Prochlorococcus marinus XMU1412: one gene and its partner. The protein of the gene in region 2 interacts with the protein of the main gene of each other region in a pairwise test. Links are inferred from orthologs where the notes say so. Each region holds a gene or a part of one and is shown on either strand. Other genes may lie near its edges.

What was found.
Region 1: the proteins of eno (region 2) and rpe interact in binary tests that used the Escherichia coli proteins (3 or more experiments, as listed by UniProt). The link is inferred for Prochlorococcus marinus XMU1412 from one-to-one orthologs.

The regions. Positions count from the first base shown.
Region 1 is NZ_JAAORJ010000002.1:223,079-241,060, forward strand. The notes cover bases 15,194-17,917. They hold rpe (ribulose-phosphate 3-epimerase), read right to left. Parts: upstream 17,073-17,917; coding sequence 16,314-17,072; downstream 15,194-16,313. Other genes in these bases: lptB (LPS export ABC transporter ATP-binding protein), read left to right, coding at 15,194-15,249; ccsB (c-type cytochrome biogenesis protein CcsB), read left to right, coding at 15,363-16,292; glpX (class II fructose-bisphosphatase), read left to right, coding at 17,260-17,917. Also shown: HA152_RS04080 (glycosyltransferase family 2 protein), read left to right, coding at 1-95; rpsB (30S ribosomal protein S2), read left to right, coding at 225-929; tsf (translation elongation factor Ts), read left to right, coding at 974-1,630; HA152_RS04095 (adenylate cyclase), read left to right, coding at 1,635-2,720; ATP-dependent DNA helicase RecG, read left to right, coding at 2,743-5,199; HA152_RS04105 (M15 family metallopeptidase), read left to right, coding at 5,257-5,940; HA152_RS04110 (NADPH-dependent assimilatory sulfite reductase hemoprotein subunit), read right to left, coding at 5,944-7,731; glyS (glycine--tRNA ligase subunit beta), read left to right, coding at 7,819-9,981; chlP (geranylgeranyl reductase), read right to left, coding at 9,962-11,302; HA152_RS04125 (M15 family metallopeptidase), read left to right, coding at 11,415-12,128; translational GTPase TypA, read left to right, coding at 12,257-14,053; HA152_RS04135 (DUF309 domain-containing protein), read left to right, coding at 14,065-14,433; more of lptB, read left to right, coding at 14,521-15,193; more of glpX, read left to right, coding at 17,918-17,982. UniProt on the Escherichia coli protein: Catalyzes the reversible epimerization of D-ribulose 5-phosphate to D-xylulose 5-phosphate.
Region 2 is NZ_JAAORJ010000001.1:196,917-206,282, reverse strand. The notes cover bases 4,109-7,106. They hold eno (phosphopyruvate hydratase), read right to left. Parts: upstream 6,255-7,106; coding sequence 4,962-6,254; downstream 4,109-4,961. Other genes in these bases: HA152_RS01085 (ATP-dependent Clp protease ATP-binding subunit), read left to right, coding at 6,518-7,106; HA152_RS01095 (ABC1 kinase family protein), read left to right, coding at 4,109-4,956. Also shown: HA152_RS01120 (SulP family inorganic anion transporter), read left to right, coding at 1-453; HA152_RS01115 (sodium-dependent bicarbonate transport family permease), read left to right, coding at 460-1,458; HA152_RS01110 (P-II family nitrogen regulator), read left to right, coding at 1,461-1,742; HA152_RS01105 (NAD(P)/FAD-dependent oxidoreductase), read right to left, coding at 1,765-2,721; HA152_RS01100 (hypothetical protein), read left to right, coding at 2,975-3,292; more of HA152_RS01095, read left to right, coding at 3,289-4,108; more of HA152_RS01085, read left to right, coding at 7,107-9,283; preprotein translocase subunit SecE, read left to right, coding at 9,345-9,366. UniProt on the Escherichia coli protein: Catalyzes the reversible conversion of 2-phosphoglycerate (2-PG) into phosphoenolpyruvate (PEP). It is essential for the degradation of carbohydrates via glycolysis.

The DNA of each region.
Region 1 (17,982 bases), on a different replicon or contig from region 2:
TCCTAGTAAATATAAGAAGAAATAGACTTGCACTTGAGATACTTAGGATCCCTCTAAATATGATTTACATTAAACAGTTAACCAAATCAAGATAAAAAACTTTTAGAAATACACATCACTTGCTAGAATAGTTGGAATAAATTTCACACATCTGACAGTTTCGGGTGAATTATTAATATTAATTCCCCGTCAGATGGAGGCTAACCCGAAACCCTTTTTAAATTATGGCTGTTGTATCGCTATCAGAAATGATGGAAGCTGGTGCTCATTTTGGGCATCAAACTAGACGTTGGAATCCAAAGATGTCTAAGTATATATATTGCGCTAGAAATGGAGTTCATATTATTGATCTTGTAAAAACAGCATTGTGTATGAACAATGCATATAAGTGGACAAGAAACGCTGCAAAAAGCGGTAAACGTTTCCTATTTGTCGGTACAAAAAAACAAGCATCAGATGTAGTAGCTCAAGAAGCTACACGGTGTGGAGCTGCATATGTAAATCAAAGATGGCTTGGAGGGATGTTGACTAATTGGACAACAATGAAAGCTAGGATTGAAAGATTAAAGGATCTAGAAAGAATGGAAAGTAGTGGTTCAATAGCAATGAGGCCTAAAAAAGAAGCTGCAGTATTAAGGAGAGAACTTGAAAGATTACAAAAATACTTAGGTGGACTTAAGGGTATGAGAAGATTACCAGATGTGGTTGTATTGGTTGATCAGAGAAGAGAATCTAATGCAGTATTAGAAGCTAGAAAATTAGACATCTCATTAGTATCAATGTTGGATACAAATTGCGATCCGGATTTGTGTGAAGTTCCAATCCCTTGTAACGATGATGCCGTTAGATCTGTGCAACTTATTTTAGGAAGACTTGCAGATGCCATAAACGAGGGTAGAAAGGGCTCAAATGCCGAAAGAAAAAATTAAATTCCAATTTAAAACTTACTATTCACTATTTTTTATTACTTCAAATGGGAAACATTACAGCAAAACTTGTAAAAGATCTTAGAGACAAAACTGGCGCAGGAATGATGGACTGCAAAAAAGCACTTAACGAAACTGAAGGAAATCTAGATAAAGCTTTGGAATGGTTAAGAAAGAAAGGCATAGCCAGTGCTGAAAAGAAATCGGGAAGAGTAGCGGCCGAAGGGTCAATTGGTAGTTATATACATACCGGATCAAGAGTCGGAGTTTTACTAGAGTTAAATTGTGAAACTGATTTTGTTGCTAGAGGTGATATATTCCAATCTCTGTTGAAGGATGTCTCAATGCAAGTAGCAGCATGCCCAAATGTTGAGTATGTATCAATTGATGAAATACCAGAAGATGTTGTGGAAAAAGAAAAGCAGATTGAAATGGGTAGGGATGATTTATCTGGAAAACCAGAACAAATTAAAGAAAAAATAGTTGAAGGGAGAATAGCAAAAAGACTTAATGAGCTTGTTTTGCTTTCACAACCCTACATTAAAGATAGTTCTCTAACAGTTGAGGATCTTGTTAAACAAGCAGCTGCAAAAATTGGGGAAAATATCAAAGTGAGACGCTTTACAAGATATACGTTGGGTGAAGGTATCGAAAAAAATCAGATGGACTTTGCTGAAGAGGTCGCATCAATGCAAACAAACTAGTCACTTGAATGATTTGAATAATTACAATAATTACATAGATATAGATAAAATTAATTCTCAAATAGAGAGAGCAGACATACAAAAAAGAATATTAACTAGAAATATCTACAAGGAATATGAACTTTATCTTAATCTAATAAGAGATCTACTTTTCATCTCTGTAGAAAAAGGCCTTAATCAAATATATAGTTATCCATTAATTAATGATAATTTCTTGAATGAAAATGAATTCTATAGTCATTTTGAAAAAAAAATAAGTAAATTAATATTTACGAATTTGCCCTTTTTAACAGTAGAACAATTAAAGATAAATGAAATTGAAAAAAATATAAATAAGGAAATTAATTTTACTATTTTTAATAGTTCCACAAAAATAAAGGATGATCATAAAGAAAAATTTCAATATGAAGATGGTTGTCAATTAAAAGAACCCACTCAGTTCAAGATTACTGAAGACTTTCCAAATACTTCTGAATATTATAAAGCTCATAATTATGAGAGATTAGTATCACTTGATTTAGATAATAACCACCATAATAATTATTTATCTAAAAATAATATTTTTGAAGATTTAGGAGTGGAAAAAAAATTTATTTCCTCCTTAATTGAATTAATAGGAGAAGAAAAGGTGGAAAAATCAATACATCAAGAAAAAGAAAATATCAATCAAATGGATAATTTACCAAAAAATCAGATTCTTAATAATTTTGATTTAATAGACAAGTCATTGGAAAATTTACTATTGAATCTTTCATATGATATTAACCAAGAATTATTCAAGGCAAATCTAATAAAAAAGATGATATCTAAAGATTCTTTTGTTTACTTAGTAGGCAAAAATTTTATGATAAAACATCCATATCCTTTTGTTATTAATTTCGAATTAAACTTAAATCGGTCATCATTAACCGGTAATAATTTTCCAAGCATTATTTTCTTCAATATATCTACTGTTGAGTTAGAGTTTAAAAATTTAAATCTTTCTATTCAAAGGAACAAAATAAATGAGCTAAAAAATCAATTTCAGCGTTTGATTAAAAAAGAGACATATTGGAGGCAAAAAGAAATAACTTTGAATAGGATACGTTGAAAAAATAACTCTTTTTTCAAATGTGACTATTAGCGGGAATAATAATAAATTAATTAAAGATTGGATAAGACCTCTTCAAAAATCTCTTACTATTGAAACTGAAAACAAATTTATTAATACTTTAGGAAGAGAAAAATATTTTAATGATTATTTGCATGAATCATTAAAAAAACTAGATAATCTAAATCTCTCAGACGAATATTTAAGGATATTTTATGAATTTTCTAAAAAATATAATGAATATAATAAATTAGATGAAAATCAAAGAAAAAGATTAATTATAGATACAAGAAAAAATCTTTATAAACTAGGTAAAACTCTAGAAATAGAGAGTTCTAATAATATTTCTAATAATGTTTTTCTGAATAAAGCTGATTCAAGTTTGTCTTTTGATTCAGATATTTCATTAATAAAAAATGTAGGAAAAGTTTATAAAAATAAGCTTAATGAATTAGGGATATTTCATATAAAAGATCTAATTAATTATTTCCCACGAACATATTTAGACTATACGAATAGAGTCAAGATAATAAATTTAAAACCAGATAATTTATACACGTGCATTGCAATCGTTAAAAGATTTTATATTCATAAGAGTAAAAAAAATAGTAATTTATCAATAATGAATATTGTAGTTTCTGATGAAACGTCTTCAATAAAGGTTACAAAATTTTTTTTAGGAAGAAGATTTAGATCTTACTCCTTCTTCACATCTCAAAAATCTTTGTATACTACTGGTACCAAATTAGCAATTTCCGGTAAGGTTAAATTGACAGAGTATGGCAAAACTTTTGTAGATCCGCAAATTGAAATTCTTAAGGATAATAATGATAATTTTAATTTCTCAGGCAAAATATTACCCTTGTATTCATTAGGTGAAGCATTATCAAATATGAGTTTTATAAAACTTATGAAAAAGGTACTAATTTATGCAAAGCAATATCCAGAAATTTTAAATAAAAAGCAACTTGATTCATTATCTTTACTATCAAAAGGAGAGTCGTTGATTAATATTCATTTTCCACCAACTCAACAGGCACTTATTGATTCAAAAAAACGTTTGGTTTTTGATGAGTTATTCCTACTTCAAATAAAGTTCCTACTTAGAAAAAGAAAGACGAATAAAAATTTAACTTCCCTTCAATTACCTCAAAAGAAATCTTTATTAAAAGAATTTTTAAATACCTTTCCTTTTGAATTAACAAAATCTCAAGAAAATGTTTTAAATGAAATTAAGAAAGATTTATCTAATCCCGAACCAATGTCTAGATTGCTTCAGGGAGATGTGGGAAGTGGTAAAACCATAATTGCAATAGCGTCTCTTTTACTTGTCATTGAAAAAAACCTGCAAGGTGCATTTATGGTCCCAACTGAGGTATTGGCAGAACAGCATTATAAAAATTTATTGAAATATTTGAACCCCCTTTTAGTTTCTGTTGAACTACTTACTGGGAATACTCCTCAAAAAAAGAGAAAAGAAATTTTCTCTAATTTGAACAATGGATTAGTTGATATCCTCGTAGGTACTCATGCATTATTTGAGGATAAAGTCATCTTTAATGCATTAGGCATGGTCGTAATTGATGAACAACATAGATTTGGGGTTACTCAAAGAAATCGATTACTAAATAAAGGAGAAAATACTAACTTGTTATCAATGACAGCAACACCAATTCCAAGAACTCTTGCGCTTTCTATTTATGGTGATTTAGATGTGAGTCAAATTACAGAACTACCTCCTGGGAGAGTTCCCATAACAACAAAAATAATATCAGAAGACGATTTAACTAAGTTGTTCAAGATTGTTGAAGATGAGATTAATAAGGGAAAGCAAGCTTATGTGATTTTGCCACTTATAGAAGATTCAGAAAAAATGAATTTAAGCTCCGCGAAGAAAACATTTAAACATTTATCAGAAGAGGTCTTTTTTAACAAAAAAGTTGGATTATTACATGGCAAATTAAGTCCACAAGAAAAGAATGAAGTAATTAATTCTTTTTTAAAGAATGAAATTAATTTATTGGTTTCAACCACAGTAATTGAGGTTGGCATTGATGTGCCTAACGCCACAATTATGATTATTTATAATGCTGACAGATTTGGATTGTCCCAGCTACATCAATTAAGGGGGAGAGTTGGTAGAGGATCAACAAAATCTTTTTGTTATCTGGTAACCCCCGATAAAAATGGATTAGAAAATAAACGACTTTGTGTTTTGCAAAAATCTAATGATGGCTTTTATATCGCTGAAAAAGACTTGGAGCTTAGGGGACCAGGCCAGATTTTAGGATATAGACAATCCGGATTGCCTGATTTTGTACTGGACAATTTACCTAACAATAAATTTCTTATTGATAAGGCTCGTGAAGAGGCTATTAAGATTATTAGTGATGATCCTGATTTAAAAGAAAATATTGTTTTAAGGAATATACTTATCGATAATTCTGATAATAAATTCATTCATGATTTCTTAAATTAAAAACTATCATTGTAATTTTAGATATATATGCCACTATGAATCAATTGCAAATTTTAATTGAAAATTTGGAATAAAATACCAATTAAAGATAATGGAGATAAATTAATAGCTATACCTAGCTGTCTAAAGTTTTTAGATCCCCACCCTTACTCTCATTTAGGAGCACCTTACAAAGATAAAACTTCTATTTGGAAATTAAGAGAGGAGGTAGTAAATAGATTAGTAAAAGTAAATGATTATTTGATATCAAAGAGTGGTTTTAACCTTTTAATTTATGACAGTTGGCGACCTTTAGAAGTCCAGGAATTTATGTTTAAAAGAGCATTTTCATTAGAGTGTGAAAAATCAGATATTGATATTTCTTTTGAAAACATAAATTCTTATCCATCCATTTTAAAAAAAGTGGAAAAATTTTGGGCATATCCTTCTTATGACACTAGGTGTCCCCCCCCTCATTCAACTGGGGGTGCATTGGATGTTTGTTTATCTGATAAAGACGGAAATCTTGTTGAAATGGGAAGCATGGTTGATCAAATGGATGAGACCTCAAATCCATATTTTTATGCAAACATAAAGAATGAAGAAGCAATTATTTGGAATAGTAGAAGAAATTTATTAAGGGAAATTATGACTAAATTCGGATTTGCTCAACATCCTAATGAATGGTGGCATTTTAGTTATGGTGATCAATTATGGGCTTGGAAAAATAAAAAAACAAATGCCCTTTATGGAAAAATTTAAATTCTATTGATTTTCATTTAGTAAATTTAATATATAATTTTCATCTTGAGTATTTATAAAATCTCCGAAATCCAAATCTAAATTACTCTTCCAATTATCAAATAATGGTTGAAGAGTTTTTTCTAAATCGTTAAGTTCCATTCTTTGTAAAAATGGTTTAGCAAGCCTTTGTAGATTTTTACTTCCTCCCAACCATAATTGGTATTTGTTTTGCCCACTTCCAACAAGTGCTAATTCGGCCATATAAGGCCTGGTACATCCATTCGGACATCCTGTCATTCTGAATAATATTGTCTTTTGTATTTTTAGTTCTAATAGTAAATTTTCAATCCTTTTTAATACATCAGGTAATATTCTTTCAGCTTCAGTCATTGCAAGACCACAAAGTGGTAAAGCAGGACAAGCTAAAGCGTGTCTTTGTATTTCATTAATGTTTTCTAAATTATCGTATCCAATTTTTGATAGAGATTTTTGAATTTCACCTTTGTTTTTATTGGCGATATTACAAAGTAAAATATCTTGATTTGGTGTGAGCCTTAAATCTAAATTATATTTTTTAACAATACTTGTGATGGTATTCTTCTTATCTCCAGATAATCGCCCTGATAATAATGGTAAACCTACGAAATGGGAGGTTTTATTTTGTTTATGCCAACCTAGGTAATCAATAAGAGCCTTATCAGGTTCTTTTCTAATTTTTTTAATTTCTTTTTTGAAATACTTATCAGAAAGTATCTTTTTGAACCATTTAATACCTTTCCTATGAAGAAGATACTTCATTCTTGAATTTTTTCTTGATTTTCTATCACCATAATCTCTTTGAATAGCCACAATGCTTTGTATTAATTCATAAACATCAGGTTCTTCAACATATCCAAGTGGATCTGCAATTCTGGCAAAGGTCTCTTCATTATTATGTGTGCGGCCCATACCACCTCCAACATAGAAGTTGCACCCTTCTAACTTTCCATCTTTAGAGGTAAAGGCAACTATTCCTATGTCATTGGTAAGAAGATCAACAGAATTGTCCCCAGGAACTGTAACAGCACATTTGAATTTTCTCGGTAAATAAGTTGAACCATAGAGAGGCTCATCTTTTATCCCACTAAAAACATTATCTTTGAATTGGAGCTTCCTAATTGCTTCAATATCTTTGTCAGGCTTTATGGTGTACTCTAAATCTCCATCAGCCCAAAGCTCTAAAAAAGTTCCCTGGCCAGCCATTGGGGTGAGGAGATCTGCAACTTTTTTTGCCAATGCTCTTGCAATATTATAGTCTGGCGAATCAAATGGAGCCGCGGGTGCCATAACGTTTCTATTTATGTCTCCACATGCAGCTAATGTGGAGCCCATTGAATTTACGATTGTTTGAATTACTTCCTTTAGGTTCTCCTTTCTAATTCCATGCATTTGAAAGGCTTGTCTTGTAGTGGCCCTTAGTGTTCCATTGCCTAGTTTGTCAGATAATTCATCTAATGCTAAAAATAATTTCCCAGGGACTTCACCGCCCGGATTTCTTAACCTAAGCATCATTTGCCAATCTTTACTTTTGCCAGGCCTTCTATTTTCTCTGTTATCTTGTTGATAGCTACCATGAAATTTTAATAACTGAACTGCATCATTGGTAAAATGATCGCTCTCATTGACTAATTCTGTAGCTAGTGGCTCCTTAAGAAATTTGCTACTTTTTTTAAAATTTTCAAATTTAGAAACTTCTAGTCCATTTGCCAAACAAACAGTTTCTTCCTTGGCAGGATCTTTTTTCTTTTTTACTTTCTCAACCTTGATCAAAGGACCAAAAAATATCTCTTTTTATACATTAGCGAAAAGCTTATTTAACTGGTAGTAAATTATAGTAAGTAAAGTCATATTTTTTTCTTGTCTAAATATTTACTTGAGATAGGAACAGAGGAGTTGCCCGCAAAATTTTCTCATTCTGTTCTAGAGCAATTTAAAACTCTAATAGAATTTGAATTGGATAAAAAGTTAATCAAATTCGAACATATAGTTGTTACATCCACACCAAGGAGGATAATTCTACTTATCGAAGGTTTAGTTGATTATGCAGAAGATAAGATAATAGAAAGAAAAGGGCCTAAAGCAAATTCAGCTTATTTAAATGGATGCCCTACTAATGCTGCTTTAGGATTTGCTAATAGCTTAGATATAGATGTAGGCGAACTAGAAATAAAAAGTACAGAAAAGGGTGATTTTGTATTTGGAAAGAAAATTGAGAAAGGACAATCAACAAGAATTTCTTTGTATTCGATTATCCCAAAATTAATAAAGAGTCTTCAAGGCCCTCGATTTATGAAATGGGGTGCTGGGAATATAAAATTTTCAAGACCTATTAGATGGATTGCCTCTATTTATAATGATGAAATTCTTGATTTTGAATTTGATGAATGTGATCCAAAAATTCAAATAAGTAATAAATCAAAAAGTCATAGATTAATAAATGAAGTTTTAGAAGTTCAGAATCCTGATGATTTTTTTGAATTATTGAAACGAAATAGAGTAATAGCTATTCGAAAAGAAAGAAAAGAAAAAATTGAAAGTTTAATAAATCAGGCATCTAAATCTTTAAATCTGAAACCAGACCTTTCAGAAGGATTACTAAATGAACTAACTGATTTAGTTGAATGGCCAGACTTAATTATTGGCAAATTTAGTGAGGAATTTCTTGATCTTCCGGTTGAAGTTCTCTCAACAGTCATGAAAAATCATCAGAGATACGTTCCTCTTTTATTGAAAAATAAAAGTTTTTCTAAACTAGATTTAAGCTCTGAAAAAAATATTAGTACAACTTTTTGCGTTATTTCAAATGGTCTTGAAGAATCAAATAATAATATTACTAAAGGTAATGAGAAAGTATTAAGGGCAAGGTTTTCAGATGCAAAGTTTTTCGTAGAAAGTGACAAAAAAGTTGCTTCAATCGAAAGAAATGAAAAGCTTAAATCTGTTTCATATTTGAAAGGACTTGGAAATATATTCCAGAGGGTAGAAAGAATAGAGGAAGTTACTAAAAAAATTCTTAAATTTTTAAATGATAGGTCTTTAGAAGAAAAAAAAATAATAGAGGCTGCTAAATACTGTAAAAACGACTTATGTAGCGAAATTGTTTTCGAATTCCCTGAGCTGCAAGGAATAATGGGTGGTAAATATCTTAAATATGAGGGATTTAGTGAGGATGTTTGCTTGGCTGTCGCTGAACATTATTTACCTTCTTTTTATAAAGATGCGTTGCCCTCCACAAAATATGGTGCAATAGTTTCCATAGCAGATAAGGTCGAAACTTTAATAAGTATATTTATTTCTGGTAAACGTCCCAGTGGATCATCTGATCCTTATGCTTTAAGAAGAAATTTGAATGGAGTGATTAAAATAATTTGGGATTATGAAATTGATTTACCTTTAGATAAATTATTCAAAGAACTTATTGATTTTTGGAAAATCTTATTTCCGAATTTAAACTTCTCAAGAGAAAAAGTATTTTATGATTTAAATGAATTTTTAGTTCAAAGAATTGTTAGTCATCTAGAAGAAATATCACTAAGTAAAGAATTAATAAAGGCCGTTTGCTCTTCTGATGAATTACCTCAAAAAAGAGTAATGAATATTGTTGATCTTAAAAATAGGATTAATTCCATTATCAATTTTAACGAAAAGGATAATTTTGTTGAAATCCAAAAGGTGATTACTAGGGTAAGCAAATTAGCAAATAATAGTGATCTTTCAAGAGAGGTTCTCTCAACAAAAGATTATGTAAACACAAAACTTTTTGAAAAAGATTGTGAATTCAAAGTTTTTGAATTTATTAAAGAATTAGAAAAACTCTTTTCTAAAGGCTATTGCAATTATTTGGAACTTCTAAATTTGTTTGAGATTAATGTAAACACTATCGAGGATTTATTTGATAATGAAAAGGGAGTCCTAATAATGTCAGAGGATTTAAAAATAAGAAACAATAGACTCAATTTGTTGAGCTTAATTAGAAATTATTCTCTAAAAATAGCCGACTTTACACTTTTGAACTCTTAACTTTAATGCCTCCCTTTATTGAATAATTTTCTAGCATTTTTTCTACTTCTTTATTTTCCCTAACAGCACTATCAACGGGTTTATATTTTAGAGGCGCTAGGGCTTTCCCTCTTAAAATCGAACCAAGTGTAAGCATTGTAATTTTAAGTTGTTGTAATGGTTTCATGGAGACAACTTTTTTGTATAAGTAACTATCAAAAGTAAGTCTTTGTACATCCATGTCATCACACATCTCAACAAAGGCTTCTCTAGCAGAATCATTTCTGTAGAAAATATTTTGAAGGATTTCTAGCACCTTATAAGTTGTGCCATATTTTTTATCCCATTTTTTAAGATAGTTTTTTAAATCTTTTTCTGATGGAATTACTTGGCCTTTTTTTGATGCTTCAACAATTTCTTCAGCACACATTCTTCCGCTTTTTGCAGCAAAATAAATACCCTCTCCAGAACTTTTTGTAACATAACCAGCTGCATCACCAACCAATGCCATTCTCCCAACTACCCTTCTTGGCCTTGGATGCTCAGGAATAGGGTGAGCTTCTACTTTTATTACTTCACCATTAACAAGTCTTTTCTTTGCCCTATTTCTTACACCCTCTTGAAGTCCTTTAATTAATGACTGATTCTTTTGCATGGTTCCAGTGCCCACAGCAACATGATCATATTTTGGAAATACCCACCCATAAAAATCAGGAGAAACATCAGTTCCAACATACATTTCAGCAAGATCTTCGTAGTAACTCATTTCTTCTTTAGGCAATTTAATTCTTTCCTGAAATGCTATAGCAACTTTGTAATCACCTGCATCCATGGCTTTTGCTACTCTGCTATTGGCTCCATCAGCTCCGATCAAAAGGTCAACAGTAAGCTCTTTGAGTTCCCCCTTTTTATCTCCATTCGTAAAATCTGAGTAGGAAAGCTTATATGGCCCTTGATTATTATCGCCAGTATCAATAGAAGTAACTAATCCATTTATTAATGTAGCACCAAGATCTGATGCTCTGTTGCGCATAAAGGCATCCATAACTTCTCTTCTACACATTCCAATAAACTCATTATCACTTTTTCCATAAACTCTATCTAAACTTATATCTACTTCTCTATTTGATGGAGATATCATTCTCATATGCCTTACTTTTCTATCAATAATTGACTCAGGCAAATCAAATTCTTCGACCATGCAAAGTGGAATTGCTCCTCCACATGGTTTCGCATTATCTAATTTTCTCTCGAAGAGCCAAGTTTTTATTCCAGCTTTAGCAAGTATTTCTGCCGCGCATGAACCACTTGGACCTCCACCAATAACAGCTACCCTCAACATATGAAAAAAAATATTACTGTATATAAAAACTACATCTTTTTTGCTTATAAAAGTGCATTTCTTAAAATAATAGTTAATATCGAAATATCTTTTCCAAATTCACTTCTAAATATTGGAACTAAACAAAGATATCGATCAATTTGATATACCACTTGCCAAAAGAACTTACCTAAATAATCCAAATTCAACATTATTAAAAAAACTATTAATATTTTCTCCATTTCTTTTTCTTATCTTTTCTGTCGCTGCTTTGCGATTAATTAAAAATATAGAAATAGGATCACTTGATAATCTCAATTTTCAGGCTCAGATAAATCACGACCATAGAATTTTAGGTCATTTACCCTATGCGGAAATTTCTAAGGAGAAATTAGTTTTAATTGAGCCTAATATTGAAGTTCATATGGATATGCGCGATTCTCTACTAAGGATGAGAGAAGAAGCCAAAAAGGATGGGATATATTTAGTCTTCTTGAGTGGTTATAGATCAATAAATTTGCAAAACGATATCTTTTATTCTTTAAAATCTATTAGAAATCAAGAAGCGGCAGAAAGAGCTAGAGTTTCAGCCCCTCCAGGGTATTCCGAACATAGTACAGGTTTCGCAATCGATATTGGTGATGCTACTCAAAGAGAGACAGACTTTGAAACCGACTTCGAAAATACTGACGCCTTCAGATGGTTAATAAAAAATGCAGCTAAGTTTCACTTTAAGTTATCGTTCACCAAAGATAATAAATATATAGATTACGAACCCTGGCATTGGAGATATGAGGGGTCAATTGAAGCATTAAAAGTTTTTGAAAGCTCAAATAGAAAATTATAAATCTAATTGATTAATTTAATTATTCAATAAATTATATTTTTCAAAGTCTTAAAGAGAAAATTCTCATAATAAGCATACTTTGAGTTAGCCTTAATAAAGTTAATCTAATATTTGTATAAATTCTATAAATGTCATCTTCGATAAAAGAAATTAGAAATGTTGCAATTATTGCTCACGTAGATCATGGGAAGACAACTCTTGTAGATGCATTGTTATCTCAATCAGGAATATTTAGAGACAATGAAGTTATTCCTACATGTGTAATGGATTCAAATGATCTTGAAAGAGAAAGGGGGATAACAATTCTCTCAAAAAATACTGCAGTTAACTACAAAGATACCAGAATTAATATTATAGATACACCTGGACATGCCGATTTTGGAGGAGAAGTTGAAAGGGTTTTGGGAATGGTTGATGGTTGCCTGCTTATTGTTGATGCAAATGAGGGACCTATGCCTCAAACAAGATTTGTTTTAAAAAAAGCATTAGAAAAAGGACTTAGGCCTATAGTCTTTGTAAATAAAATTGATAGACCACGAGTAGTACCAGAAATAGCAATTGATAAGGTCCTTGATTTGTTTTTGGAGTTAGGTGCTGATGATGATCAATGTGATTTCCCTTATCTTTTTGGGAGTGGCTTATCTGGTTTCGCAAAAGAAGAGATGGAATCTAATAGTGACAATATGATGCCTCTTTTTGAAGCTATTATTAGACACGTTCCTCCTCCAGTAGGTGATTCTAATAAGCCTCTTCAGCTACAAATAACTACTTTGGACTATTCTGATTTCTTAGGCAGAATAGTAATTGGGAAGATCCATAATGGAACTATAAAAAATGGCCAACAGGCTAGTTTAATTAAAGAAAACGGAAAAACTATTAAAGGTAAGGTTAGTAAGCTTTTAGGATTTGAAGGCTTACAAAGAATTGATATAAATGAAGCATTTGCAGGTGATATTGTTGCTGTTTCTGGTTTCGATGACGTCAATATTGGTGAGACCATAGCATGTCCCGATTCTCCTCATCCTCTTCCATTAATCAAAGTTGATGAACCTACCTTAAATATGACTTTTGTTGTCAATGATTCACCATTCGCGGGTAAGGAAGGGAAATTTGTTACCAGTAGACAATTAAAAAATAGATTGGAGAGGGAACTTCTAACAAATGTTGCCCTAAGAGTAGAAGAAACTGATTCTCCTGACAGGTTCTCAGTTTCAGGAAGAGGAGAATTACATCTAGGGATATTGATTGAAACTATGAGAAGAGAGGGTTTTGAGTTTCAAATCTCACAACCTCAAGTAATTTTCAGAGAAATTGATAATGTTGAATGTGAGCCTATAGAGACTTTGGTTTTAGATGTACCTGAAGTATCTGTTGGTTCTTGCATCGAAAAACTTGGATCTAGAAAGGCAGAGATGAAAAACATGCAGACAAGTTCTGATGGTAGAACTCAATTAGAATTTCTAGTACCATCAAGAGGATTAATTGGATTTCGCGGGGAGTTTGTAAGGATCACCAGAGGTGAAGGTATCATGAGCCATTCGTTTTATGAATATAAACCTAAAACAGGAGACTTTGAAACCAGAAGGAATGGCGTTCTTATAGCTTTTGAGGAAGGTGTAGCCACATTTTATGCTTTAAAGAATGCTGAAGATAGGGGAGTATATTTCATTAAACCTGGAGTTAAAGTTTATAAAGGAATGATAATTGGTGAGAATAATCGACCTCAAGATCTTGAGTTGAATATATGTAAAACTAAGCAGTTGACTAATATGAGATCTGCAGGGGCAGAAGAACTTGATACTTTGCAGTCACCTGTGGATATTACCCTTGAAAGAGCGCTCGAATATATTGGTCCAGATGAAATGCTAGAGGTAACACCGGATTCAATAAGAATGAGAAAAATAAATAAAAAGAAAAAAAATTAGTAATTGCTTTAATGAACGAAGAAAGTGCAAAAAGTTTTCAAGATTCCCTTTTTACAGCTTTAAATCTTTTTAACAATCATGAATGGTACGAGGCTCATGATGCTTTTGAAGAAATATGGAATTCCGTAGATGGTGACGAAAGACAAGTTATCCAAGGAATTTTACAAGTATCTGTTTCTCAGTTTCACCTAAGTAAAGGTAATTTAAATGGAGCTACTATTTTGCTTGGAGAGGGTTTAGGCAGAATAAAAACTAGAACCAAGATTGATTTAGGGATTGATCTTGAATCCTTCTGCCAATGTTTGGAAGATTTATTAAGGAAATTACAATATAGAGAACTATTAAACGAGAACGATAAGCCTTTTTTGAAACCTCTTTGATGAATATATCTTTATCTTCAATTAAATTACTATTATGTATTTAATTTTTTTTCAAGAAAGTGAGAAAACTAATCGATCTCAAGGAAAATGAACCTAAATATTCATAATGTATCCCTTTCAATTAAAGGAAGATTAATTGTAAATGATGTTTCCATAACTGTTAATCCAGGGGAAGTTGTAGGTTTGATGGGACCTAATGGTGCTGGGAAAACTACAACTTTTAATCTTGCAGTTGGGAATATAAAACCAGATAAAGGTGAAATTTTAATGAATGGGAAAAATATAACCAATCTTCCTCTACCAATTAGATCAAGACTTGGGTTAGGGTACTTAACTCAGGAAGCGAGTATATTTAGAGACCTCACAGTTAAGGATAATATAGATTTGGCTTTACAAAATTCATCTTATAGTAGAGCAGCTATAAGAAATAGAAGAGAACAATTAATTAATGAATTTAATTTGAATAACTTTGTAGATAATTATGGTTATCAACTTTCAGGAGGAGAGAGGAGGAGGTGTGAAATTGCAAGGGCTCTCACTGTAGGCAGAAAAGGACCTAAATATTTGTTATTAGACGAACCTTTTGCTGGGATAGATCCTCTAGCTGTTAATGATCTAAAGAAACTAATTCTAAAATTAAGTAGTGATGGGGTGGGGATTCTCATTACAGACCATAATGTGAGGGAAACCCTTCTAATTACTAACAAATCATATGTATTAAGTGAAGGACAAATTTTAGCTAAAGGTTCATCAAGTGAATTGGCTTATAATCCAATAGTCAAGAAGTATTATCTAGGAGATAATTTCAAACTTTGAAATGCTTTTTTAAAATAAATTAAAACTTTATTATTAAAAATTTACTCATATGAGAATGATTTTAATTATTATTTGGTTGTCATTAAATATTAAAACTTGAGAAATTTCTAGAAATGTTACTAGATAATTTTTTTAAAAATTTAATATATGAACCGGTTTCAGTCTTAGGTCTTTTAGTTTTTTATTTATTATTAATTAACTTACCATTATCTTTGGGTGCAGTTTTTAAAAAAAAGTCTTCTGCTGCTGTAAGACTCATTACGATTTTAGTGAACTTATTAATAACATTACAGTTACTTTTTAGGTGGTCAATTTCTGGGCACTTTCCTATCAGCAATTTGTATGAATCTCTTTATTTCCTTACTTGGGGTATCACATTAGGTCAACTATTGGTTGAAAGAGAATACCAAGCACCAATAATTCCTTCAATTGCTATACCTATTGAGTTACTGACTGTGGCTTTTGCTTGTTTTGTTTTACCTGAGGATTTGAAATTATCATCCAATTTAGTTCCAGCTTTAAGGTCTAGTTGGTTAGTAATGCACGTTAGCGTCGTAATGCTTAGTTATGCAGCATTAATAATAGGTTCTTTACTTTCAATGTCTGTTTTGTTTATCAATAAAAATAAGCCACTTCAAATCAGAAGTAGTTCTACAGGTATAGGAGGATTTAAACTTTCAAATAGCTATCCCGTAAATGATTTAGTTGAGCCTATTGAATTTTCTCATTCAGAAGAATTAGATACATTAAGTTATCGTTCTATATTGGTAGGTTTTGTTCTTTTGACTCTCGGTTTAATTTCAGGTGCAGTTTGGGCTAATGAGGCCTGGGGCACATGGTGGAGTTGGGATCCAAAAGAAACATGGGCATTTATCTCATGGTTGTTTTATGCCGCTTATCTACACATGAGAATAAGCAAGGGTTGGCAAGGACGCAAACCAGCATTATTAGCATCTACAGGCTTTTTAGTTGTTTTAGTATGTTATTTAGGAGTTAATTTTTTAGGAATAGGTTTGCATAGTTATGGATGGATATTTGGGTGATTTCTTAATCATCCAGAATATTTATTGAGGTTCTGAAAGAACATTCCCTTTTTGTGCTTCTTGTGCAACTTTTCTCAAGTCATCACATCCTTCTTTTAATGTTGGGTAAGCAAACATTCCGCTACCTGCAATAAAACAATTAGCACCAGCATCGGCACATTGTGAAATAGTCCAATTTGCTTTTATCCCCCCATCAACTTCAATGTCGACATCTAAGTTTTTTTCGATAATAAAGTTTCTTATTTCTCTTATTTTATTAAGCATTGTTGGTATATAAGCTTGTCCTCCAAAGCCTGGATTAACTGTCATAACCAAAACATGATCAACCATATCCATTATATTTTTAATCATTTCAAAAGGAGTATGAGGGTTCAATGCAACAGAAGGAGATCCTCCTAAATCTCTTATTCTTCCAAGAACTCTATGCAAATGAATATTTGCTTCGGCATGAGCTATTACTACTCCTGGTTCACCATTTACCCCTTTTGTAGCGTTTACATAAGATTCAAGCATTGTTTCACAGTTGTACTGGCTTACCATTAATTGAGTTTCAAAAGGGACATTGCAATATTTCCTGCATGCAGCAATCATTTCAGGACCAAATGTAAGATTTGGTACGAAATTTCCATCCATTACATCAAACTGAATTCTATCTACCCCAGCTTCCTCGAGCTCTTTCACACATGCCCCCATATTTGCCCAATCTGCTGGTAAAACTGAAGGAATTATTTGAATTGGTCTATTTGCACCAGTTAAATTTGCTTGATTTGACTCAGTCATTTAATTTTTAAAATATTTAATAAAGATACTATATTTAGTTGTTTATTCCTAATTTCAAGTCACGGCCTGATAAAGTAACAGCTGTAAAGAGTTAAAAAAAGCTTACTAGCATAATAATTCTCATAAAAAATTGCATTTTATATGAGATCATACTCAAAACCTTTTAGAAAAACCTCAAAATTTAATTGTGAATCAAACTTTAATTCAAGAAATTCTCGAAGTTGTCGAGCAAGCAGCTATTGCCTCAGCAAAACTAACAGGACTTGGTCAAAAAGATGAAGCTGATGCTGCAGCTGTCGAAGCAATGAGATTGCGAATGGGCAAAATTGAAATGAAAGGGAAAATTGTTATTGGAGAAGGTGAAAGAGATGAAGCACCCATGCTTTATATAGGTGAAGAGGTTGGTAGTGGAAGTGGCCCAGGGGTTGACTTTGCAGTAGATCCTTGCGAAGGAACTAATCTTTGTGCGAATAATCAAAGAGGTTCTATGGCGGTTTTGGCTGCCTCTGATACGGGTGGTCTTTTCAATGCTCCTGATTTTTACATGAACAAATTAGCAGCGCCTCCTGCGGCCAAAGGTAAAGTTGATATTAGAAATTCAGCTACTGAAAACTTGAAGATACTAAGTGATTGCTTGGGCCTTTCTATTGATGAGCTTACTGTAGTTGTAATGGATAGAACTAGACATAAAGATTTAATTAAAGAGATTCGAGGATGTGGTGCAAAAGTACAACCGATTTCTGATGGTGATGTTCAAGCTGCGATTGCATGCGGTTTTGCAGGAACTGGAACACATTGCTTGATGGGTATAGGAGCAGCTCCAGAGGGTGTTATTTCAGCTGCTGCGATGAGAGCTCTCGGCGGACACTTTCAAGGACAACTAGTTTATGATCCGGCAATCGCTCAAACT
Region 2 (9,366 bases):
GTATTCATAGCAAACATGCTCACTATTGATTCAATAACCGAAACTCAACTAGAAGGCATGGATGAGGATAATCCTTTATCAGAAGATGATCAAGGAAAAAATGCTTTGCCTGCTGATGAAAAAGCACTTCTAGATAGATGTTCGGGTGAGGTAATGCTATTTAGACTTAAAGGACCACTTAGTTTTGGAGCAGCTAAAGGCATATCTGAGAGAATGATGCTTGTAAGAAACTACAAAGTTTTGATATTAGATATCACTGATGTACCACGACTTGGAGTTACAGCGACTCTTGCAATAGAGGATATGATGCAAGAAGCAAAAAATAATTCCAGAAAAGCATTTGTTGCTGGTGCTAATGAAAAAGTAAAAGACAGATTAGCTAAGTTTGGAGTTGAAGGCATTATTGAAACAAGAAAAGAAGCTTTAGAAACTGCTCTAAATGAAATAGCCTAGTAATTTATGGAAATAAATCCAATTCTGCAAAATGTATTAGCCCCGCCAGTTCTTTTCTTTTTGATTGGAGCAATATCAGTACTCTTTAAATCTGATTTAGAAATACCAGCTCCATTACCTAAACTCTTCTCCTTATATCTGCTACTAGCTATTGGGTTCAAAGGAGGTATAGAGATACAGAAAAGTGGTTTTACAGACCAGGTATTGCCTACTTTAAGTGCTGCAATACTGATGTCACTTATAATCCCGCTGATTGGATTTTTAATTTTAAGACTTAAGTTTGATGTCTTTAATTCAGCCGCAATAGCAGCAGCATACGGTTCAATTAGTGCTGTTACATTTATTTCCGCAGAAAGTTTTTTGGAGAGTCAAAAAATAGCTTTTGATGGGTTTATGGTTGGCGCATTAGCTTTAATGGAATCTCCCGCAATAATTGTTGGATTATTACTTGTGAAATTTGCAGCTCCCAAAAATAGACCAAAATCAAGAAAAATGCATCTAAGCGCAATATTACACGAATCACTTTTGAATGGATCAGTTTATTTATTGCTCTCAAGCCTAATTGTAGGGTTTCTCACTGCTTCCAGTAATCCCTCGGGAATTGCAAAAATGGAGCCTTTTACTGGACAATTATTCTATGGAGCAGAATGCTTCTTCTTATTAGATATGGGAATAGTCGCTGCTCAAAGATTGCCGAGACTGAAGAATGCGGGTTCGTTCTTGATTGGCTTTGCCATTTTTATGCCTTTGTTTAACGCATTTATTGGTGTTTTTGTTGCAAGATTTTTATCTTTAGGGCCTGGCAATGCACTTTTATTTGTGGTTTTATGTGCAAGCGCCTCTTATTTAGCAGTTCCTGCAGCGATGAGGATGACAGTTCCAGAAGCTAAATCTAGTTATTATATTTCAACTACACTAGGTCTAACTTTCCCATTCAATATAGTTCTTGGCATTCCAATATATATGAGTTTAGTAAATACCATTATCCCATTGTCCCCTTTATAAAAATGAAAAGATTAGACTTGATATTTAGTGAAAGAGAACTAGATGCAATCATTAAAACATTAGAAAAAGCTAATGTTCCTGGATATACAGTTATGAAACACGCCACAGGCAGAGGACCTGAAAGAGTTGTTACTGAAGATATGGAATTTACAGGATTAGGTGCAAATGCTCATGTAATTGTTTTTTGTGAGCAAGAATTAATAGATAAAATGAGAGATAATATCAGGGACGATTTAAGCTATTACGGAGGAGTTGCTTATATTTCTGAAGCAACACCCCTCTAAATTAAAGAAGCAATATTTATTTTTAAGAATGAATCCAATCTACTCTTATATTTTTTCGACTATTTAAGTATCTATCAATTGACATTGCAGCAATACATCCATCAGAAGCTGCAACAACCGCTTGCTTAAATGGTGTATTTCTTATATCTCCAATTGCCCAAACTCCATCAGAGTTTGTGGACATAAAGTCATCCACAATAACTCCTCCGTCCTCTTTTAAAGCAATTTGATCCCCTAAAAAATCAGTAATTGGCTTTGAACCACTCATGTAAACAAACACTCCATCTAAATTTAAATTAATAGGATTTTCTTCTTGCTTATTTTTTACAACAACTCCATTCACACCCATATCATCACCCAATATTTCCAATAATCTTGTTCTACTCCAATGTTTTATATTTGAATTATCCATCAATTCCATAGCTTCTTCATTATCTGATTTAGGATCACTTGATGTAATCCAATGTACAGTAGAAGCAAATTTAGTAAGAACAGTTGCCTCTTCAATTGCCTCCTTGTTCACTCCAACTACGGCAACTTCTCTATTTTTATAAAAAGCTCCATCACATGTAGCACAATAACTTACTCCTTTGCCAAGAAAATCAGCTTCCCCCTTAAATGAAGCAGGCCTACCCATAGCTCCACTTGCAAGAACAAGTGCTTTAGCCTTGAAGGTGCCTTCGGGTGTATAAACCATTTTCCATTCTCCACTAGCATCTATTCCAAACACTTGTGCTCTTCTATAGTCTGTGCCGTATTCCACAGCCTGTTCTCTCATTAGAGTAAGTAATTTCTCCCCACTTATATCAATCGGAACACCTGGATAATTAGCAATTTGATGAGTTATTGCTAAGGCGCCAACAGATGGATTTTTATCTAGAATTACTGTCTTTAAGTTTGACCGCGATGTATAAAGTGCGCAAGTACATCCGGCGGGACCTCCTCCGATAATAACTACATCTGACTCAATGATTTCCAATTTTTAAAAACTCCTTTTTAGTAGTTAATTAGATGAGCTTTTGGTTAGAAGATATCTTTAATGTGAATACCTAACCTTGTATATAGATATAAGTTAAAAGAAAAAAAAGAAAAAAGCATAATATAGAAACAAACTTACATAGGAAAAACATAAACAATTAACTATCAAAATGATCACTTACGTGAAATGTTCTGTATTGATCTATTATTAAGTCATATCGAAAAATCAATTGCCGTAGAAACATTATATTTTCATGACCAACTCTGACTACCTTTTAAAAGCTGCTATTAAGAAAGTAACCGAAAAATTAAACGAGATATTGGTTGAAAAAATTGAAGAAGCAACAAATATTGCTCAGGATGCTCCAGAAATTCTCAAAAAAGAATTTGATAGTTTGAAAGAATCCATAATCGAAGAAGCCTCAAGAATGGAGAAAGCTGAAAATATTCAAGAAAATGAGTCCACAAATACTTATCAAGATCCCAAAATAACAATAGCTTTAAATCAAATTGAAGATATCAATAAGCAAATTGATCACTTTAATAAAAATATAAATAATCAAATTATATGAGTTATCACATTCTTCATTATCGTTTAAAAAAATTTAAGAGGGCCTTTCTTATTTGGGTAACTCTGATTTCGCTTTTAATAAATTTGTGGATAGATAATATTAGATTTACAATTTTCCAAACTAAGAGCAATGAAAAAAGTAAGGTCCAAATTAAAAGAGCAAGGTGGTTTACTAATCAATTAATAAAGCTTGGATCAGCATTTATTAAAATTGGACAATTATTATCAGCGAGACCTGATTTAATTCCTAATACCTGGATACAGGAATTGTCTAAATTGCAGGATCAAGTTCCTAAATTTTCATTTGCGCAAGTTGAAGAAACTATAAGAAGAGAACTAGGGTCTAAGTTTAATGATATAGATCAAATAATAAGTGATCCGGTTGGATCAGCATCATTAGCTCAGGTTCATAGGGCAACATTAAAAGATGGTACGAATGTAGTATTTAAAGTGCAAAGACCAAATTTAAAAGAATTATTTGTTATTGATTTGGGCATAATGCAGCAAATAGCGGGATTGTTGCAGAAAAATAAGAATTGGAGCCGAGGTAGAAACTGGGTTGAGATTGCCAAAGAGTGTAGGAAAGTTCTCATGAAGGAGCTTGATTTTAATTGTGAAGCACAATATGCAGCAAGATTTAGACAGCAATTTCTTGATGATAAAAATGTTGAAGTTCCTGAAGTAATTTGGGATATGAGCAGTGAAAAAGTGCTTTGCTTAAGTTTTCTGGAAGGAACAAAAATAAGCGATTTAGAAAAATTAAAATCACAAGAAATTGATTTACCTAAAATTGCAGAAATAGGGGCTATCAGTTATTTAAAACAATTAGTAAATTACGGTTTTTTTCATGCAGACCCTCATCCAGGGAATCTAGCAGTTTCAAATGAAGGTAAATTGATTTTTTATGATTTTGGAATGATGGGCAATATCTCAAATAATCTTCAAACAAGATTAGGGGGGATGGTTAAGGCTGCTGCTTTAAGAGACGCTTCATCACTTGTTAGTGAATTACAACAGGCTGGGCTAATTTCAAAAGATATTGATGTAGGACCAGTCAGAAGATTAGTCAGAGTGATGCTTAAAGAAGCCTTAACTCCACCATTTAGTCCAAATATTATTGAAAAATTATCTGGAGATTTATACGAACTTGTCTATGAAACACCATTTCAACTGCCAGTAGATTTAATCTTTGTGATGAGAGCTTTATCAACTTTTGAAGGAGTTGGTAGAATGCTTGATCCAGGGTTTAACCTTGTATCAGTTACCAAGCCTTATTTAATAGAACTTATGACTTCAAATAATCAAACTCCTAACGATTTAATTAACCAATTTGGAAGGCAAGTGGGTGAACTAGGATCGAAAGCTGTTGGTATTCCCAAAAGAATAGATGAAAGTTTAGAAAGATTAGAGCAGGGCGATTTACAATTACAAATAAGAATGGGAGAGTCTGATAGGCAATTCAAAAAAATGTTTACTGCTCAAAAAACTTTAGGCCATTCAATTCTTATAGGAAGCTTATCAATTGCATCTGCTTTACTTGTAACCAATAAACAAAATAATTTTGCATTGTTGCCACTTTTTTTTGCACTCCCAATAAGTATTGATTGGATAAAATGCCAATTAAGTATGAGAAAAGGCTCACGTTTAGAAAAACTTAAAGGCTAAAAAAACTATATATTTTTGGGACCTAAACCTAAAGCTCCAGCGAATCTTGCTTGATTTCCTAATTCCTCCTCAATTTTTAAAAGCCTATTGTATTTTGCAATCCTTTCACTTCTACTCAAAGAGCCGGTCTTGATCTGACCCGATCTTGTTGCGACAGATAAATCAGCAATTGTTGTATCTTCAGTCTCACCACTTCTATGACTAATAACACTTGTGAAACCAGAAATTTTAGCTAATTCAATAGCCTCCAAAGTTTCAGTTAATGTTCCAATTTGATTTACCTTTATTAGGATTGAATTGGCAGAATTTTCCATAATCCCTTTCCTTAATCTTTCTGTATTAGTAACGAATAAATCATCACCTACAAGCTGAACTTTATTTCCTAATTCTTTGTTTAATTCTGACCAACCCTCCCAATCATCCTCTGCTAAACCATCTTCTATTGAAACTATTGGATAATTGGAAACTAATCTTGAAAGATATGAAATCATTTCAGAACTATTTAAACTTTTACCTTCATATTTATAAATACCATCACTATAAAATTCAGTACTAGCGGCATCTAAAGCTAAAGATACCTGCTCACCAGGCTTAAATCCTGCTTTTTGAATTGCTTCTAATAATAAGTCCCCTGCTTCTTCGCTTGATGACAAATTCGGAGCAAATCCACCCTCATCGCCTACAGCGGTAGATAGACCTTTTTGATCAAGTAATGATTTTAATGAGTGAAAAATTTCAGTACCCATTCTTAATGATTCACTGAAATTATTAACTCCATGTGGAACAAGCATAAATTCCTGAAAATCAAGACTATTTGGTGCATGTGCACCACCATTTATTACATTCATCAATGGGACTGGAAGAAGATTGGATAATGGATCTCCAAGATATCTATATAGGGGAATTTCTAAAGCATTTGCTGATGCTCTAGCAGTGGCAAGACTTACTGCAAGGATTGAATTTGCTCCAAGGTTAGACTTATTAGGAGTTCCATCAATTTCAATCATTAATTTATCTACTGCAGTTTGATCTAAAGATGACAAACCACATAAAGCCGGCGATATGGTTTCATGAATTTTATTAACGGCATTCAAAACGCCTTTTCCCATATATTTCGAACCACCATCTCTTAATTCATGTGCCTCATGAGCACCAGTGCTAGCTCCGCTGGGAACAATTGCTCTACCACTTGCACCACATTCCAAAAATACTTCTGCCTCTACAGTTGGATTACCTCTTGAATCAAGGACTTGCCTTGCTTCAACAGTATCAATAAGAAAATCAATAGTTTCTTTCACAATTTAATTATTACTATTTAAATCCTATTAATAGCTGAACTATTTGGCTAATATCTGAAATATATTTGTTAACCAACTATAATTTTTTAATTTTATAAGGGCTTAGATACTATTTAACGTTTTTTTTGATTCTAAAGTCCCCTCAAATCCTCTCATCTAAATAATTTTCAAATTCATCTTACAATTTGAAAATTATTGGATGATTATTAATGCAGTTCCTATTTAGAATATTAATTAATAATCAACTATAGTTTTTATAGTTTATGAGAGAAACACTTACATCCAGTCCTGAACTATTTAGCGATATTAGTTGGAATCTTCTTTTATTAGGGGAAGAAACCGCAAAAAAATGGGATCATAGCGAATTTAATATTGAACACATAATTCATACATTGTTCTCATCAAGTGAATTCTTTGCCTTCATTGAAAAATTATCAATCGACCAAGATACAGTTTTAGACATAACAGAAGATTTTTTAGAAGAGACACCAACAAATGAGTCAGATATTTTTACTATCGGAGAAGATTTAGAAATTTTATTAGATAACGCGAATCAGATTAAAACTCAATGGGGATCGAGATTAATAGAAATCCCTCATTTACTAATTGCTCTTGGAAGAGATTTAAGAATTGGAAATTATGTTTTTGAAGAAGGAAACCTTTCCATGGAAAAATTAGAGGAAGAATTAAAGTTTTACCCAAATATTAATAAATCAAAAGATTCTTTTAATTATGGGAATGTGATTGAAATAAATAATCAATCTAATTTCGAATCAAACAACGAGACTGAAGAGACTCTTGTAAAAGAAGAAAAATTTAAAAAAGCTATTGTTCCATTACCGAAAAGTGAACTTCAAATTGAAACCAAAAAACAAGTTGGAAAAGATGAAACTGTTCTTTCAATTTATGGAAAAGATTTAACAGGATCAGCTAAAAAAGGCTTATTGGATCCTGTTTTAGGAAGAGAAAATGAGCTCAATAATTTAATGAGGGTACTCTGCAGAAGAAACAAAAATAACCCTATACTTATTGGCAATCCTGGAGTTGGTAAAACCTCAATTGCAAAATTACTTGCGCAATTAATTGTAGACAAAAAAGTTCCTGATACTTTAAGGGACTTAAAAATTATTTCACTTGACTTAGGTGCATTAGTTTCTGGGACCAAATTTAGAGGTCAACTAGAGGAAAGACTAAGCTTAATAATGCAGGAACTAAATAATCCAAACCAAGGAATGATTCTTTTTATTGATGAAATTCACTCAATATTAAGTTCTGACAGATCTTCTACCGACATCAGTAATATCTTAAAACCTTTATTAGCTGAAGGAGAACTTAGATGTATCGGTACAACAACACCTGAGAAATTTCGTGAAACTATTGAAAAAGATCAGGCATTAAATAATTGCTTTCAAAAGATAGCTGTTAATGAACCTTCAGTAGAATTAAGCGTAAAAATATTACAAGGAATCAAAAAGAAATATGAATTACATCATGGCATAAAAATTTCTGAAGAGGCTGTAAACTATTCTGCAAAATTGGCCGATAGATACATCAGCGATAAATGTCTCCCTGATAGTGCAATAGATTTAATTGATGAAGCAGCTGCACAGTTGAAAATCGAGTCTAATAATATGCCACAAATCATTCTCCAACAAGAAAACAAACTTAATACTATTGATGAAAAATTGAATAATTTGCAAGGAGAAAATGTCGAAGCTCAAGAAAAACTATTGAATAATAGACAACAATCAGAGGCAAAATTGAACGTTCTTTTGGAAAATTGGAACAATTTACGTGAAGAAATGGAGGAATTATCTATTTTAATGAAAGAAGAAGATAAGATAACCAAACAAATTAAAGATAAATCAAATCGAGAAATTGAAAATGATCTAGATTATTTAGAAAAGCTTGAAGAAGAGTTAAGTGAAATAGTGAATGACATACAAAAAGTTGAAGAGAACTTTAATAAAATAAAGAAAAATAGAAATTTCCCTTTTAAATATCAAGTTGAACCTGATGATATTGCAGATGTTATATCAAAAATCACAGGAATTCCAATTTCTAAAGTAGTTTCAAATGAACGTAAAAAATTAGTCAATCTAGGAAAAGAACTAAGTGAAAAAGTTATTGGACAAGAAAAAGCTATAGAAGCTGTTTCTGCTGCAATTAGAAGAGCTCGAGTTGGCATGAAAAGTCCCAAAAGACCTATTGGATCTTTTTTATTTATGGGTCCTACTGGTGTTGGTAAAACAGAATTAGCAAAATCTCTTGCAACAGCTTTATTTGATGAAGAAGACGCACTTTTAAGATTAGACATGAGTGAATATATGGAGAAAAATGCCGTAGCAAGACTTTTAGGAGCTCCCCCAGGTTATGTTGGTTATGAAGAGGGAGGTCAATTAACTGAAGCTGTAAGACGTAAACCCTATTCAGTAATACTTCTTGATGAGATAGAAAAAGCACATGCAGAAGTATTTAATATCCTTTTGCAAGTCTTAGATGAAGGAAGATTAACGGACTCCCAAGGAAGGACCGTAGATTTCAAAAATACGGTAATCATTATGACAAGTAACCTAGCTGGTAAATCTATACTGGAGTATTCGCAAAAGATTTCTAAAAGTGAGGGAAAGTTAGAAAAAGATCAACAAATTCTAGATGATTCAATTAGTAATGCATTGTCTTCAATTTTTAGACCTGAATTTTTAAATAGAATTGACGAAGTAGTAAAGTTTGATCCATTATCTATTGATGAACTTCAAAAAATAATCATTCTACAAACAGAAGATTTAAAGAACCTGCTACTTGAGCAGAAAATAAATATCGCTATAGACAAAAAAGTTATCGACAAAATTGCAAACGATTCTTACGAACCTGAATATGGTGCTAGGCCACTTAGCAGGGAACTTAGAAGACAAATAGAAAATCCCTTGGCTGCAAAACTTTTAGAGGATAACTTCAAAAATAAAAAAAATATAACAATTAAACTTAATCCTGCTAAAAAAGATGAGATCGTTTTCAAACCTAGCTGAGGAGTAAATCAATAAGCTAAAATAAAAACTAAAGCATAATGCTTAATTCCAAACAAATTTTGTGACAAGTCCTACTACTAATA